DNA from 2 places in the Streptomyces sp. CRN 30 genome. Region 2 is predicted to be linked to the other one. Evidence: riboswitches for the same ligand, from Rfam matches in the RefSeq annotation. Region 2 holds a riboswitch; the other holds the start of a gene.

Region 1 (6,836 bases), on a different contig from region 2:
GCGAGGTCGGCGACGTCGGAGTGGAGGTCGACCTCCTCCACGGTCCAGGTGTTCTTGATGGCGTCCCGGTAGCGCTCGTAGAAGTCGGGGTAGCGCATGGGGCGGAGGGTGAGCTCGAAACCGGGGTCGAGCAGGTTGGTGTTACGGGTGGTCGTCACTGGCAGGCCTCGCAGGTCTCGGGGTTCTCGAGGGAGCAGGCGACGGCTTCGGGGTCGGCCCCGGCCGTCTGTTGTGCGGGGACGGTGGCCTGCGCCCGTGCGGCGCGGGCGATGCGGGTCGCCGGGCGCGAACGCAGGTAGTACGTCGTCTTCAGGCCCGACTTCCAGGCGTACGCGTACATCGAGGAGAGCTTGCCGATGGTCGGCGTCTCCATGAAGAGGTTGAGCGACTGCGACTGGTCCAGGAACGGGGTCCGGGCGGCCGCCATGTCGATCAGGCCGCGCTGCGGGATCTCCCACGCGGTGCGGTAGAGGGCCCGTACGTCGGCGGGGATCCAGGAGCAGTCCTGCACCGAGCCGCTCGCCTCGCGCAGCGCCTCCCGGGTGCGGGCGTCCCACACGCCGAGCCGCTTCAGGTCCTCCACCAGGTACGAGTTGACCTGGAGGAACTCGCCCGACAGCGTCTCGCGCTTGAAGAGGTTGGAGACCTGCGGCTCGATGCACTCGTACACACCGGCGATCGAGGCGATGGTGGCCGTCGGCGCGATCGCCAGGAGCAGGGAGTTGCGCAGCCCGGTCGCGGCGACGCGCTCGCGCAGGGCCGCCCAGCGCTCCGGCCAGGCGAGGTCCACGTCGTAGTGGTCGGGGTGCAGCACGCCCCGGGCCGTACGGGTCTGCTCCCAGGCGGGCAGCGGACCGTGCCGCTCCGCGAGGCCGGCGGAGACCTCGTACGCGGCGAGCATGATCCGCTCGGCGATGCGGGTCGACAGTGCCCGGGCCTCGGGGGAGTCGAACGGCAGCCGGAGCCGGAAGAACACGTCCTGGAGACCCATCACCCCCAGGCCGACCGGCCGCCAGCGGGCGTTCGAACGGGCCGCCTGTTCGGTGGGGTAGTAGTTGACGTCCACGACACGGTCGAGGAAGGTCACGGCCGTGCGGACCGTGGCGTCCAGCCGCTCCCAGTCCAGCTCGCCCGCCCCACCCGCCTCCGGGTCGACGAAGGCGCCGAGGTTGACCGACCCGAGGTTGCAGACCGCGGTCTCCCCGTCGTCCGTCACCTCCAGGATCTCGGTGCACAGGTTCGAGGAGTGGACGACGTGGCCCGGCTCGGCCGTCTGGTTGGCGGTGCGGTTCGCGGTGTCCTTGAAGGTCATCCAGCCGTTGCCGGTCTGGGCGAGGGTGCGCATCATGCGGCCGTACAGCTCACGGGCGGGAAGGGTCCTCCGTGCCAGACCCTTCGCCTCCGCCGCCCGGTAGGCCGCGTCGAACTCCGCGCCCCACAGGTCCACCAGCTCGGGCACGTCGGACGGGGAGAACAGCGACCAGGGCGCGTCGGCGTCCACCCGGCGCATGAACTCGTCCGGGATCCAGTGCGCGAGGTTCAGGTTGTGGGTGCGCCGCGCGTCCTCACCGGTGTTGTCCCGCAGCTCCAGGAACTCCTCGATGTCGGCGTGCCAGGTCTCCAGGTACACCGCGGCCGCGCCCTTGCGCCGCCCGCCCTGGTTCACCGCGGCGACCGAGGCGTCCAGCGTCTTCAGGAACGGGACGATGCCGTTGGAGTGCCCGTTCGTGCCCCGGATCAGCGCGCCCCGGGAGCGCACGCGGGAGTACGCGAGCCCGATGCCGCCCGCGTGCTTCGAGAGGCGCGCCACCTGGAGGTAGCGCTCGTAGAGGGAGTCCAGCTCGTCCTTGGGGGAGTCGAGGAGGTAGCAGGACGACATCTGGGGGTGCCGGGTGCCCGAGTTGAAGAGGGTGGGGGAGGAGGGGAGGTACTCCAGGCGGCTCATCAGGCCGTACAGGGCGGCCACGTCGTCGACGGCCTCGACGGTCTCGTCCTCGGCGAGACCGGCGGCGACGCGCAGCAGGAAGTGCTGCGGGGTCTCGATCACCTGCCGGGTGAGCGGGTGGCGGAGCAGGTAGCGGCTGTGCAGCGTGCGCAGGCCGAAGTAGCCGAAGCGCCGGTCGGCGCCCTCGGCGACGGCGGTGTCGACCAGCGCGTCGAGACGGGCCGCGTGCCGGCTCACGAACGCGGCGGTGCGGTCCGCGACCAGGCCCTCGCGATGACCGGTGGCGACCGACCGGGAGAAGGAGCGCACACCCTGGGAGGCGGCCTCGGCGGCGATGCCGATCGTCAGCAGGCGGGCGGCCAGCCGTGAGTACGCGGGGTCCTCGGAGATGAGCCCCGCCGCCGCCTCCGTGGCCAGCTCCCGCAGCTCCGCCTCGTCCGCGTGCGCGGACCGGCCGCGCAGCGCGGCGGCGGCGACCCGGCCGGGGTCGGTGTCCGGGAGGTCGGCGGTGAGCTCGGTCAGGGTGCGCAGCAGCGCGGTACCGGGAGCGTCGGCTTCCGGTGCGGTGACGGAGGCCGGGTCGGGTGGCGCGACGGTCACGTGGGGCTCTCTCTCGCTCGGCTGGGGGCCTGGCGGAGCGAGCGGAGGCACACGGGCACGTGCGGGGAGGCAGTGCGCGGCGCGTCCACCGGCCCAATCCGCGAGGCCCGGACGTCATCGCGCCCGGGCCGGACGGCCGGGCGCGCCGTCGGCAGGTACTCGGACTGGACGAGCGCGCGCTCGGTGGGACGAACACGCACAAGTACACCGTTGCGGGACAGTTCCGGATTCGCACCGGATTCCCCTGCGTCGACAGCGAGCACGAGCATACATGTGGTGCCCGGCTGAGCAAGCGGCCCCATATGTTGTGTCGCGGGCCGTCGCGAGGAGTTTTGCGGAGAGTGTCAGAGGGTGAGCTGATAGGTGATCAGCATGATGTCGTCGACGTCCGGGAGCGGGTTCCAGTCGCGCTCCGGGGTGCGGGTGAAGCCGATGCGCTCGTAGAGGCGGTGGGCGGCGCGCATGGTCCGCTGGGTGGACAGCACCACGCGGACGCAGCCGGGCGTGGCCCGCGCGCGGTCGACGCACCGGCGGACGAGCGCCTCGCCGGCGCCCCGGCCGCGTGCCTCGGCGGCCACCGCGAGCATGCGTATCTCGGCCTCGCCGGACCGGGCGATGTCGGCCAGGGGGCCGCCGGTCGGCACGAAGGTCACCCCGCCGAGCACCCGGCCGTCCCCGACGGCGACGGACACCTCGGCCGCGGCGGCCCGCCCCGCCACGTCGCGCAGTACACCGAGGTAGGCGTCGTCCTTGCCGAAGTCGAGGAGCCCGTCCCGGAGGTACGCCCACGCGGTGATCCCGCCGAGGGTGCCGTACTCCTCCGGCACGGCCGGCCTGATGGTGATGTCCATGGCCGCAGTGTGCCGCAGGGGTACGACATCGGCCCGCGGTTTCCGGGGCCGCTCGTCAGCAACCGCCCGTCAGCAACCGCCCGTCAGCAGCAGCGGAACCCCTGGCGCGGGTCCGTGTCCTGCCGGTCGGTCCGCGCGCGTTCGAACTCCCGGCGGGACGGCACGGTCGCGTCCGGATCGTGGGTGCGCACATGGGCCACGTAGCGGTCGTACGCCGACTCGCCGGTCAGCTCCCGCACGTACCAGCGCACTCCCTCAGCCGCCCTGACCAGCACCGACCGCATTCCGCTCCGCCTCCATCCGTTCCTTCTCCTCGCGGGTGGCGAGCAGCCCCGCCGGGGCGTCCAGTTCCGACTTCACGTACGGGGCCTCGCTCAGCGTGGACAGGGCCGGCCGGCGCACATGGCGTACGCACACGCGGGTCGCGTCGGCCATCACGACGACGATCAGCAGCGCCAGGACGGCCGTCAGGACGCCGTCCACCGTGGAGTTGGTGACGACGGTCTGCATGTCGTCCATGGTCTTCGCGGGTGCGATCACCTCGCCCCGGTCGATGGCGTCCTGATAGACCTGCCGCTGTTTGAAGAAGCCCACGCGCGGGTCGCTGGAGAACACCTTCTGCCAGCTGGCGGTGAGCGTCACCGTCGCGTCCCAGGCGAGCGGAACACCCGTGATCCAGGCCCACTTCAGGCGCCCGGACTTCACCAGCAGTGTGGTGCACACGGTCAGCGCGACCGCCGCGAGGAGCTGGTTGGAGATGCCGAAGACCGGGAAGAGCTGGTTGATCCCGCCGAGCGGCTCATGGACGCCCACCCACAGGAAGTAGCCCCAGAGCGCGCAGACGATGCCGCTGGTGATGATGAGCCCCGGCTTCCAGCTGATGTTGCGGAACGGCTTGTAGACGTTGCCGAGGGTGTCCTGGAGCATGAAGCGGCCCACGCGGGTGCCCGCGTCGAGCGCGGTGAGGATGAACAGTGCCTCGAACATGATCGCGAAGTGGTACCAGAAGGAGCGCATCCCGTCGCCCGTGACCTGGGCGAAGATCTCCGAGACGCCGACCGCGAGGGTGGGCGCGCCACCGGTGCGGGAGAGCAGGGACGCCTCCTCGACCTGCCGCGCCGCCTCGGCGAGGGCCTCCGGCGAGATGGAGTAACCCCAGCCCGTCACCACCTGCGAGGCGTTCTGCACGGTGTCGCCGATGACGCCGGCGGGCGCGTTCATCGCGAAGTACAGGCCCGGGTCGATCACCGAGGCCGCTATCAGCGCCATCACGGCCACGGCCGACTCCATCAGCATGGAGCCGTAACCGATCAGCCTGACCTGGGTCTCCTTCTGGATCATCTTCGGTGTCGTACCGCTGGAGATCAGCGCGTGGAACCCGGAGAGCGCGCCGCACGCGATGGTGATGAAGACGAACGGGAAGAGCGAGCCCGCGAACACCGGGCCGTCCCCCCGGGTGGCGAAGTCGGTGACCGCGGGCATCTTCAGCGTCGGCAGGGTGAACACCACGCCGAGCGCGAGCATGGCGATCGTGCCGATCTTCATGAAGGTGGACAGGTAGTCCCGGGGCGCGAGCAGCATCCACACCGGCAGGATGGAGGCGATGAACCCGTACGCCACCAGCCAGATCACCAGCGTGGAGGGGGCGAGGGTGAAGGCGTCGGCCCAGGAGGACTGGGCGACCCATCTGCCCGAGACCAGCGCGAACAGCAGCAGGGCGACACCGATGAGCGAGACCTCGGTGACCCGGCCCGGCCTGAGCACCCGCAGGTAGAAGCCCATGAAGAGGGCGATCGGGACGGTCATCGCGATGGAGAAGGTGCCCCAGGGCGACTCCGCGAGCGCGTTGACGACGACCAGCGCCAGCACGCCGAGCAGGATGATCATGATGGCGAAGGCGGCGATCAGCGCGGCCGCGCCGCCCACCGGGCCGATCTCCTCGCGGGCCATCTGCCCGAGCGAGCGGCCGTCGCGGCGGGTGGAGAAGAACAGCACCACCATGTCCTGCACGGCGCCCGCGAAGATGACGCCGGCGACGATCCAGATGGTGCCGGGCAGATATCCCATCTGCGCGGCGAGCACCGGTCCGACGAGGGGGCCCGCGCCCGCGATCGCCGCGAAGTGGTGGCCGAGCAGCACCCGGCGGTCGGTGGGGTGGAAGTCGATGCCGTTGTCCAGCCGCTCGGCCGGGGTGGCCCGGTTCCGGTCGGCCTTGAGCACCTTGTACTGGATGGACTTCGCGTAGAAGCGGTAGCCGATGGCGTACGAGCCGAGCGCCGCCGCGACCATCCAGGCGGCGGACACCTCCTCGCCGCGGGCGAGGGCGAGCACGGCCCAGCCGGTCGCGCCGATCAGGGCGACAATGGTCCAGACGATGACGCTCCGCGGGTTGGCGCGGCTCGTGCGGGGACTGTTCTGAGCGTTCGCGGTGCGCAACGGGTGGTCCCTTCCGTCCATGCGATGACGGGAGGACCGTAGTGCGGGACGCGGAGGCGCGCTACACCGCGAACACGAGTCGGCGTGCGCCGGGCGCCCGGCCGTACGGTTCGTCCGCCCCCTACTCCACCGGCCGCTTCAGCCTGGCCACGAACTTGTACCGGTCCCCGCGGTAGACCGATCGCACCCACTCCACCGGTTTGCCCTCCTTGTCCAGGGAGTGGCGGGAGAGCATCAGCATGGGCAGGCCCACGTCGGTGCCGAGCAGGCCGGCCTCGCGCGGGGTGGCCAGCGAGGTCTCGATGGTCTCCTCGGCCTCGGCGAGATGGACGTCGTACACCTCGGCCAGCGCGGTGTAGAGGGACGTGTACTTCACCAGTGACCTGCGCAGCGCCGGGAAGCGCTTGGCGGAGAGGTGGGTGGTCTCTATGGCCATCGGCTCGCCGTTCGCCATGCGCAGCCGCTCGATGCGCAGCACCCGGCTGCCGGCGGCGATGTCGAGCAGCCCGGCGAGGGTGTCGTCGGCGGTGACGTACCCGATGTCGAGCAGCTGCGAGGTGGGTTCGAGGCCCTGGGCGCGCATGTCCTCGGTGTACGAGGTGAGCTGCAGGGCCTGGGAGACCTTGGGCTTGGCCACGAACGTGCCCTTGCCCTGGATGCGCTCGAGGCGGCCCTCGACGACCAGCTCCTGCAGGGCCTGCCGGACGGTCGTGCGCGAGGTGTCGAACTCGGCGGCGAGGGTGCGCTCCGGCGGCACCGGGGTGCCCGGGGGGAGCGTCTCCGTGATGTCGAGCAGGTGCTTCTTCAGGCGGTAGTACTTCGGCACGCGCGCGGTGCGGACAGGTACCCCGCTCTCGTTCTCCGCGCTGCTGACGTCGGTGCTCATGCTCCGCCTTCCCGGCTCCGTGTGCCGACGCGAACGACGGACGGTCGGCTCGGCTCACATCGTGGCACGGCTTCATGTGCGAGGGTCCCCTCGCCTCCTCCGTGATCCCCTCTGTATA
Region 2 (6,836 bases):
CGTCCAGTTCCAGGGCGCGGACGAGCACGTCGGCGACCAGCAGCACGCGGAGGGCCGTGGCCCCGGTTCCGGTCACGTGTGCGTGGACCCGGGTCAGGGACCGGGGCACCTCGGTGGGCTCGCCGGTGCGGGCGTCGGTGATGTGGAGCACGGGGCGAGCCTAGGGCGGGGGGCGGCACGGGCGCAGGAGGGCCACGGGAACATGGCCGACACCGGAGCACCCGGCCGGGGCCGGAGCCGGTTCCCTCAGCCCGGTGTCCCCAGGGTGCCCAGGAACCGCACGTGCGGCCGCTCGTCGGGTCCGGGGCGGGTGACCGTCGCGCGCACCCCGTACACCTCGGCGATCAGTTCCTCGGTGAGGACCTCGCGCGGGCCGCCCCGGGCCACCACGCGCCCCTCGCGCAGCACGACCAGTGCGTCGCAGTACGAGGCCGCGAGGTTGAGGTCGTGCAGGGCGATCACGGTGGTGACGGGGAGGCCGGTGACGAGGTGGAGCAGGTCGAGCTGGTGCTGGATGTCGAGGTGGTTGGTGGGCTCGTCCAGGAGGAGTTCGCGGGGCTCCTGGGCGAGGGCGCGGGCGATCTGCACGCGCTGCCGTTCACCACCGGACAGGGTGTGCCAGGACTGGCCGGCGCGGCCGGTGAGGCCGGTGCGCTCCAGCGCCTCCCGGACGGCCTCCTCGTCCCGGGCGGAGGCGGGGGTCCAGGCCCGGCGGTGCGGGATGCGGCCGAGCCGTACGACGTCCCGGACGGTCAGCTCCACCTGGGTGTCGGACTGCTGCTCGACGACGGCCACCCGGCGGGCGATGTCGCGGCGGCTCAGCCCCGTGATCGGGTCGCCGTCGAGCGTCACGACACCGGAGGCGGGGGCGAGCACACCGGCGAGGATCCGCAGGAACGTGGACTTGCCGGAGCCGTTGGGGCCGAGGAGGCCGACGGTGGAGCCGGGTGCCGGGGCCAGACTGACGCCGTCCAGGACGAGGCGGCCGTCGGCGGAGCGGGAGACGCGCTCGGCGTGCAGCCCGCCGGCCGGACCGCCGGCGCCCGTGGGCGCGGCCACCCCCGGGGCCGTCCGTGCGTCCGAGGTCATCCCACCCTCCTCGTCCGGTACAGCACCAGCACGAACGCCGGCACCCCGATCAGCGAGGTCACCACCCCCACCGGCACCTCCTGCGGATCGAGCACCGTCCGGGCCAGTGTGTCCACCCACACCAGGAACACCGCCCCGGCCAGTGCGGAGACCGGCAGCAGCCGGGCGTGGCCCGGGCCGACCAGCGCGCGGGCGGCGTGCGGCAGCACCAGGCCGACGAAGCCGATGGCACCGGCGGAGGCCACCAGCACGGCCGTCAGCAGAGCCGTCACGCACAGCAGGACCAGCCGGGTGCGGGCGACGGACACGCCCAGCGCGGCGGCCGCCTCCTGCCCGAAGGCGAAGGCGTCGAGCGTACGGGCGTGACCGAGGCAGACCACCAGCGCGACCGCGAGCACGGCCAGGCAGATCCACACGTCCGTCCAGCCCGCCCCGCCGAGCGAGCCGAGCAGCCAGAACAGCACCCCGCGCGTGGTCTCGGCGTCGCCCGAGGTCATGACGACGAAGGAGGTCAGCGCGGAGAACAGCTGCATCGCGGCCACACCCGACAGCACCACGCGGTCGGTGCTGCCGCCGAGGGTGTGGCTGAGCAGCAGGACGAGCGAGAACGACAGCAGCGCGCCGAGGAAGGCGCCCGCCGACAGCGAGAGGGCCCCGCCGCCGATGCCCAGCACGACCACGACGACGGCGCCCGTGGACGCGCCGGAGGAGACGCCCAGCACGAACGGGTCGGCGAGCGGATTGCGCAGCAGCGACTGCATCACCGCCCCGCAGACGGTGAGCCCGGCCCCGCAGACGGCGGCCAGCAGGGTGCGCGGCAACCGCAGCTCCCACACGATGCCGTTGCGGATGGGACTCACGTCCGCGGTGCCCCATCCGAGACGGTCCGCGACGACGGACCACACGTCACCCACGCGGATGTCGGCCGGCCCGATGGTGATCGCGACGGCCACCGAACCGCACAGCAGGGCGACGCCGGCCAGCACGAGCAGGACACGGCGCAGGGCGCGGGCGCCGCGCGCCGGAGGAGCCTCGGTCACCTCCGGCGGGGCGGGCGCATCGGACGGGCCGCACCGGCTGGACGGGCCGGACGCGCTGCCGACGGTGGTGGGCACGGTCACCCGGCCAGCCCGTACCCGCGCAGCGCGGTGGCGATCCGCTCCACGCCCTCGACGGTACGGATGGTCGGGTTCAGGGCCTGCCCGCTGAGCAGCACGTACCGCTTCTTCTTCACAGCCGTCATGTTCTTCGTGACCGCGTTGGACTCAAGGAACTCGATCTTCTTCTCGGCGGTCTCGGCGGTCTGCGACTTCCGGGTGAGGTCGCCGATGACGAGCACGTCGGGGTCGCGGTCGGCGACGGTCTCCCAGTTGATCTGGGGCCATTCCTCGTGGGTGTCGTCGAAGAGGTTCTCGGCGCCGAGGGCGCGGGTCATGATGCCGGGCGCACCGCAGCAGCCCGCCATGTAGGGCGACTCGGAGTTCGCGAACCAGTACATGAGGGTGACGTCGGAGGCGTCGACCCCCTGCGTGGCCCGCTCCATGCGCTCCTCGAGGGAGGCGACGAGCTCCTCGCCACGCTGCTCCTCCCCGAACACCTTCGCGAGGTCGCGCACCTCGCCGTACACGGCGTCCATGCTGAGCGCCGCCTCCCGCTCGCCGTCGCCGTTCCCGTGGTTCTCCTTGCCGGAGCAGTCGGACGGGGCGACGTAGGTGGGCACTCCGAGCTTCTCGAACTGCTCGCGGGTGGCCACCCCGCCCTTGCCGAGCGTGGAGACGAAGGAGGCGGCGACGAAGTCGGGGTCCTCGTCGAGGACGCGTTCGAACGAGGGGGAGTTGTCGGCGAGCCGCGCCACCTTCGCGTTCTCGGCCTCCAGCCCCTCCAGCACCGGGTCGGTCCAGGTCGCCGTGCCCACCATGCGGTCGGCGAGCCCGAGGGAGAGCATGATCTCAGTGGTGCCCTGGTTGAGGGAGACGGCCCGCTCGGGGGTCGCGTCGACGCGGACGGTGTGCCCGCAGTTGGTGAGGGAGACCGCGGCGGCGGTGCCGGCCCGGTCGGCGGCCCCTCCCGACCCGCAGGCGCTCAGGACGAGCGCCCCGAGGGCGAGCAGGACGGCGGAACGTACAGGGCGTAGCGGGCGTACAGGACGTACTGGGCGTACGGGACGTGCGAACGGCACGGGAGCAGATCCTTGATCGTCGAGGGCTCGAACGCGGAGCCCGGTCGTACGGTGCTCCCCCGCCGTCGTACGACCGCGGAGGCCGCCAGCAGGTCTTCGGACTCGGGATCGTCCGGACGCGGCGCCTTCCCGGACCCGGTTCGGGTCCAGTGGCCGATGCCCCGCCCGTCCCCCTCACCGCTGCGCGTCAGTTCCGGATTCGCACCGGATTCCCTGACCCACGCACGTGGGTTCGACTGGCTCGGGAAAGCTATCACGGTGGGTCACGACGGCCGCCGGGTGCCCCGATTACCGCCCCGCGGCCGCTTCCGGCCGCCATAGGTCGCCCGCCACCGCGCACGATGCGCGCGGTCCCCCTGCCCCGCCCCGTTGACCTCGCCGAACGACAGGAGCGAGGCACCGTTGTGCCACAGTCCGAGGAAGTCGCGGTGGATCGCTACGACGCCGTTTCGCACCGCGGTCCGCTCGGCGGGCCCGGTGAAGTACGCGGTCGTGACGAAGACCGCGACATCGGCTCCGAAGTGGACCCGGGCCCCGATGAGGTCGCGGACCTCACGGCTCGGGATCGCGTTCCCCGGTGCGTGGCGCTTGCACTGGACCACCATGCTCCGGCCGTCCGGCAGCCGCCCCCGCACATCCGCCCCGTCGTCGTGCGAGCCGCCCACCCGCCGCACCTCGGTGCACCCGTCCCGCCGGCACAGGCCCGCGACGAAGTCCTCGAACTCCCCGCCCGACATCCTGTCCACCTCGGCGAGGGTCCGGCGGCCGGCCCGGACGGCGTCCTCCTCGCGCCACCGCCGGTCACGCCCCCTGACCAGCCGGTCCGTACGCCACAGCCACCACCCGCCGAGGGCGGCTCCCCCGAGGACCAGCCCGCCGACGAGGTACGGCCAGACCGTCTGCCAGGACACGGCCGTCAGGACGACGCCACCGGTCGCGGCGCCCGCGGCCGTCGTGAGCCGGCGCCGCCGGGCGCGGCGCCCGCGCGCAGCGGACGGACGTCGTCTTCGCGCCACCGCTCCTGCCCTCCCCCGCGTACCAGGGGAGCAGTCTCGCCCGTGCCGACGCCCACCGGTAGGGCCACGAACCGGCCAGTGCCCGATGGGCGGCCGAAACGGCCCCCGCCGGCGGGAATCGCCCGCGCCGGCCGCGCGTTCTGACGGACCAAGTGGCCGATCGACGGCCGGACCCGACGGAGGCGCAGCATGTACGGCGACGCAGAGACCGTCCGCAAGATCCTCACCGAGAGCGGTGACACCTGGGCCGTCGTCGGCCTCTCCGCCAACCGGCAGCGCGCCGCGTACGGGGTCGCGGCCGTCCTGCAGCGCTACGGCAAGCGCGTCGTCCCCGTGCACCCCAAGGCCGAGACGGTCCACGGGGAACAGGGGTACCCGTCCCTCGAGGCCATCCCCTTCGACGTCGACGTCGTGGACGTCTTCGTCAACAGCGACCTGGCCGGCCCGGTCGCCGACGAGGCCGTGGCCAAGGGCGCGAAGGCGGTGTGGTTCCAGCTCGGTGTCGTCGACGAGCAGGCGTACGACCGCACGCGCGCGGCCGGCCTGGAGATGGTGATGGACCGCTGCCCGGCGATCGAGATCCCTCGGCTGGGCTGAGGGTGCCCCGGCCGGTCATGGGTCCGGCGTCGGCGCGTCTCATCAGGAGGTGATGCGGGGTGGCCGGGGGGTCAGACGACCGTCGTCGAGGACCCACACCGTGACCGCGGTGCCTGTGGGGCAACATGTGGCGTCCCGGGGCCGGTACCACCGTTCCTCGACTTCTATCCGGCCGCGTTCCATCCGCAGCTCGGCGAGGAGTGTCGGGGGCTGCCCGGGCGGTTGCTGTTGCGGCGTGATCGATCGCAGGACTGTGAGCCTGCCCTTGTCACTGGCGTAGATCACCGAGCCGAACGCCAGTTGCCCCGCGGCGGTACCTCCGCCGTTGTTGCACTCCACGCCGAGGGCGGCCTCGGGACGGCGGTCCCCGCCGATGTCCCCGTAGGTCGGTTCCGGTTCGCGGGAGAGGTCGACCCGGCCCCAGGTGCGGGAGGTCGCCGTCGCCCGGCCGTCGTGGAAAGTGATCAGGCCGGGAATGTCACAGAAGGTGCCGGGGACCCGGACGTCCCGCCAGTTCACCTCGCGCAGATCCTCGGGGGCCGGTCCCAGGTCGACGGCACCGGGCGTGGCGGAGGTGGGGCCGGTCGCGGTCGGCGGACCGCCGGTGCCGGGGGCGGAGGTCGGCGTACGCGTGATCCGGGGGCCCACATCGGGCGTACCGCAGGCCGACAGGAGGAGGGTCAGCCCCAGCAAGGCAGCACCGCACCCGCTCGACGTCCTTCGCGCGTCCATCGTCCCTCCCTTGCTCACCCGGTTCAGGCGCACGGGGGCTCGTAGGGTTCCCCCGGCAGGTACTCCCGCCACTGAGCCGGTGTCACCGCGGGTGATTCGGCACACAGCCGCTGCAGGATGTCCATGATTCCGACGTCCCACAGCTGGACCTCCTGTGCCGTCGCAGCCGCCAGGGTGTGTCCGTCCGGGCTGAACGCCAGTCCGGCGACGTCGTACTCCCCACCCGCGTCGAGAGAAGCCAGTTCGTAGGGGTGCGCGGGATCCGCCAGGGACCAGACGCGTACGCGGCCGTCGGTACCGGCGCTCGCCGCCACGCCGCCGTCCGGCACGGCTGCCAGCCCGTCGACACGGCCCGTGTGCCGTCCGGCCGAGGCGAGCCGTTCGGGGCGTGTCACGTTCCGCACGTCCCAGGTGATCACCGCGCCGGCGGAGTCGCCCGTGATCAGTGTTCGGCCGTCCGAGCTGAATGCCAGGGCCGCGACGTGCCCTCGCGCGGGCTCGGCCGTTCCCGCAGCTTCACGCCTCCCCTTCGGACCGATGCTCCAGAGCTGCGCGGCACCGGTTTCGTTCACCGTGGCCAGCACCCTCCCGTCGCTCCGGAAGGCGACCCCCTGGGACAGCGACACCGTCCTGTCCAGCGTCGCGGCCCTGACCGGATGTGTCCGGCGACCGACGTCCCAGAGTTCGAGCGCGCCCTGCCGGCCGCCCACGGCAAGGAGGGAGTCGGTGGGCGCGTACGTCATGGTGTCGGTGCCGTACCTCAGACCCACCTGTGGTGTCAGATAGCGCGGGCGCGTCCGATCGGTCACGTCCCAAGTGGCCACGGGGCTCCCGGCGGCCAGGGTACGGCCGTCCGGGCTGAAGGACGCGGCCGAGCCGCCCTGGTTGAAGGTCGCGAGTGTGCTGACGGCCCGCGGCCGTGTCCGGTGGCTGATGTCCCAGAGCCTCACCGGGTATCCCGCGGCCATGGTGCGGCCGTCGGGACTGAAGGACGGGACGGCCGAGTGCGTCACCGGAAGACCCGTGCGGGCCGTGGAGCGTACGGCTCCGTCGACGTTCCACAGACGCACGCTGCCGTTCCGCACGTCGGAATCGTCGACGGTGCGCGACGCACCGTCCGTGCTCAGCGAGGCCAGCGTACGGTCGTCACGGCTGAAGGCGACCTCGTCCACCGACGCCGAATGCCCGGTCATCCGGGTGCCCTGCACGGCGTAGAACGGGTC

Evidence for each region. Region 2 has a riboswitch for cobalamin ahead of UW392_RS25430 (ABC transporter substrate-binding protein). Riboswitches for the same ligand answer to the same signal wherever they lie in the genome.
Region 1: it holds a riboswitch for cobalamin, as region 2 does, so the genes downstream of both, UW392_RS40660 (ribonucleoside-diphosphate reductase subunit alpha) here and UW392_RS25430 (ABC transporter substrate-binding protein) in region 2, are expected to answer to the same signal.

The regions. Positions count from the first base shown of each region.
Region 1 covers NZ_JAVRHI010000377.1:34,812-41,647, reverse strand. The annotation lists gene UW392_RS40665 (ribonucleotide-diphosphate reductase subunit beta) at 1-98, opposite strand, end outside; gene UW392_RS40660 (ribonucleoside-diphosphate reductase subunit alpha) at 155-2,545, opposite strand; cobalamin riboswitch at 2,678-2,831, opposite strand; gene UW392_RS40655 (GNAT family N-acetyltransferase) at 2,890-3,396, opposite strand; gene UW392_RS40650 (YbdD/YjiX family protein) at 3,480-3,680, opposite strand; gene UW392_RS40645 (carbon starvation CstA family protein) at 3,652-5,853, opposite strand; gene UW392_RS40640 (GntR family transcriptional regulator) at 5,954-6,718, opposite strand.
Region 2 covers NZ_JAVRHI010000238.1:101-6,936, forward strand. The annotation lists partial or broken gene UW392_RS25415 (hypothetical protein) at 1-151, opposite strand, end outside; gene UW392_RS25420 (ABC transporter ATP-binding protein) at 247-1,089, opposite strand; gene UW392_RS25425 (FecCD family ABC transporter permease) at 1,086-2,129, opposite strand; gene UW392_RS25430 (ABC transporter substrate-binding protein) at 2,207-3,268, opposite strand; cobalamin riboswitch at 3,338-3,524, opposite strand; gene UW392_RS25435 (restriction endonuclease) at 3,532-4,179, opposite strand; gene UW392_RS25440 (CoA-binding protein) at 4,474-4,881, shown strand; gene UW392_RS25445 (hypothetical protein) at 4,924-5,574, opposite strand; gene UW392_RS25450 (TIR domain-containing protein) at 5,637-6,836, opposite strand, start outside.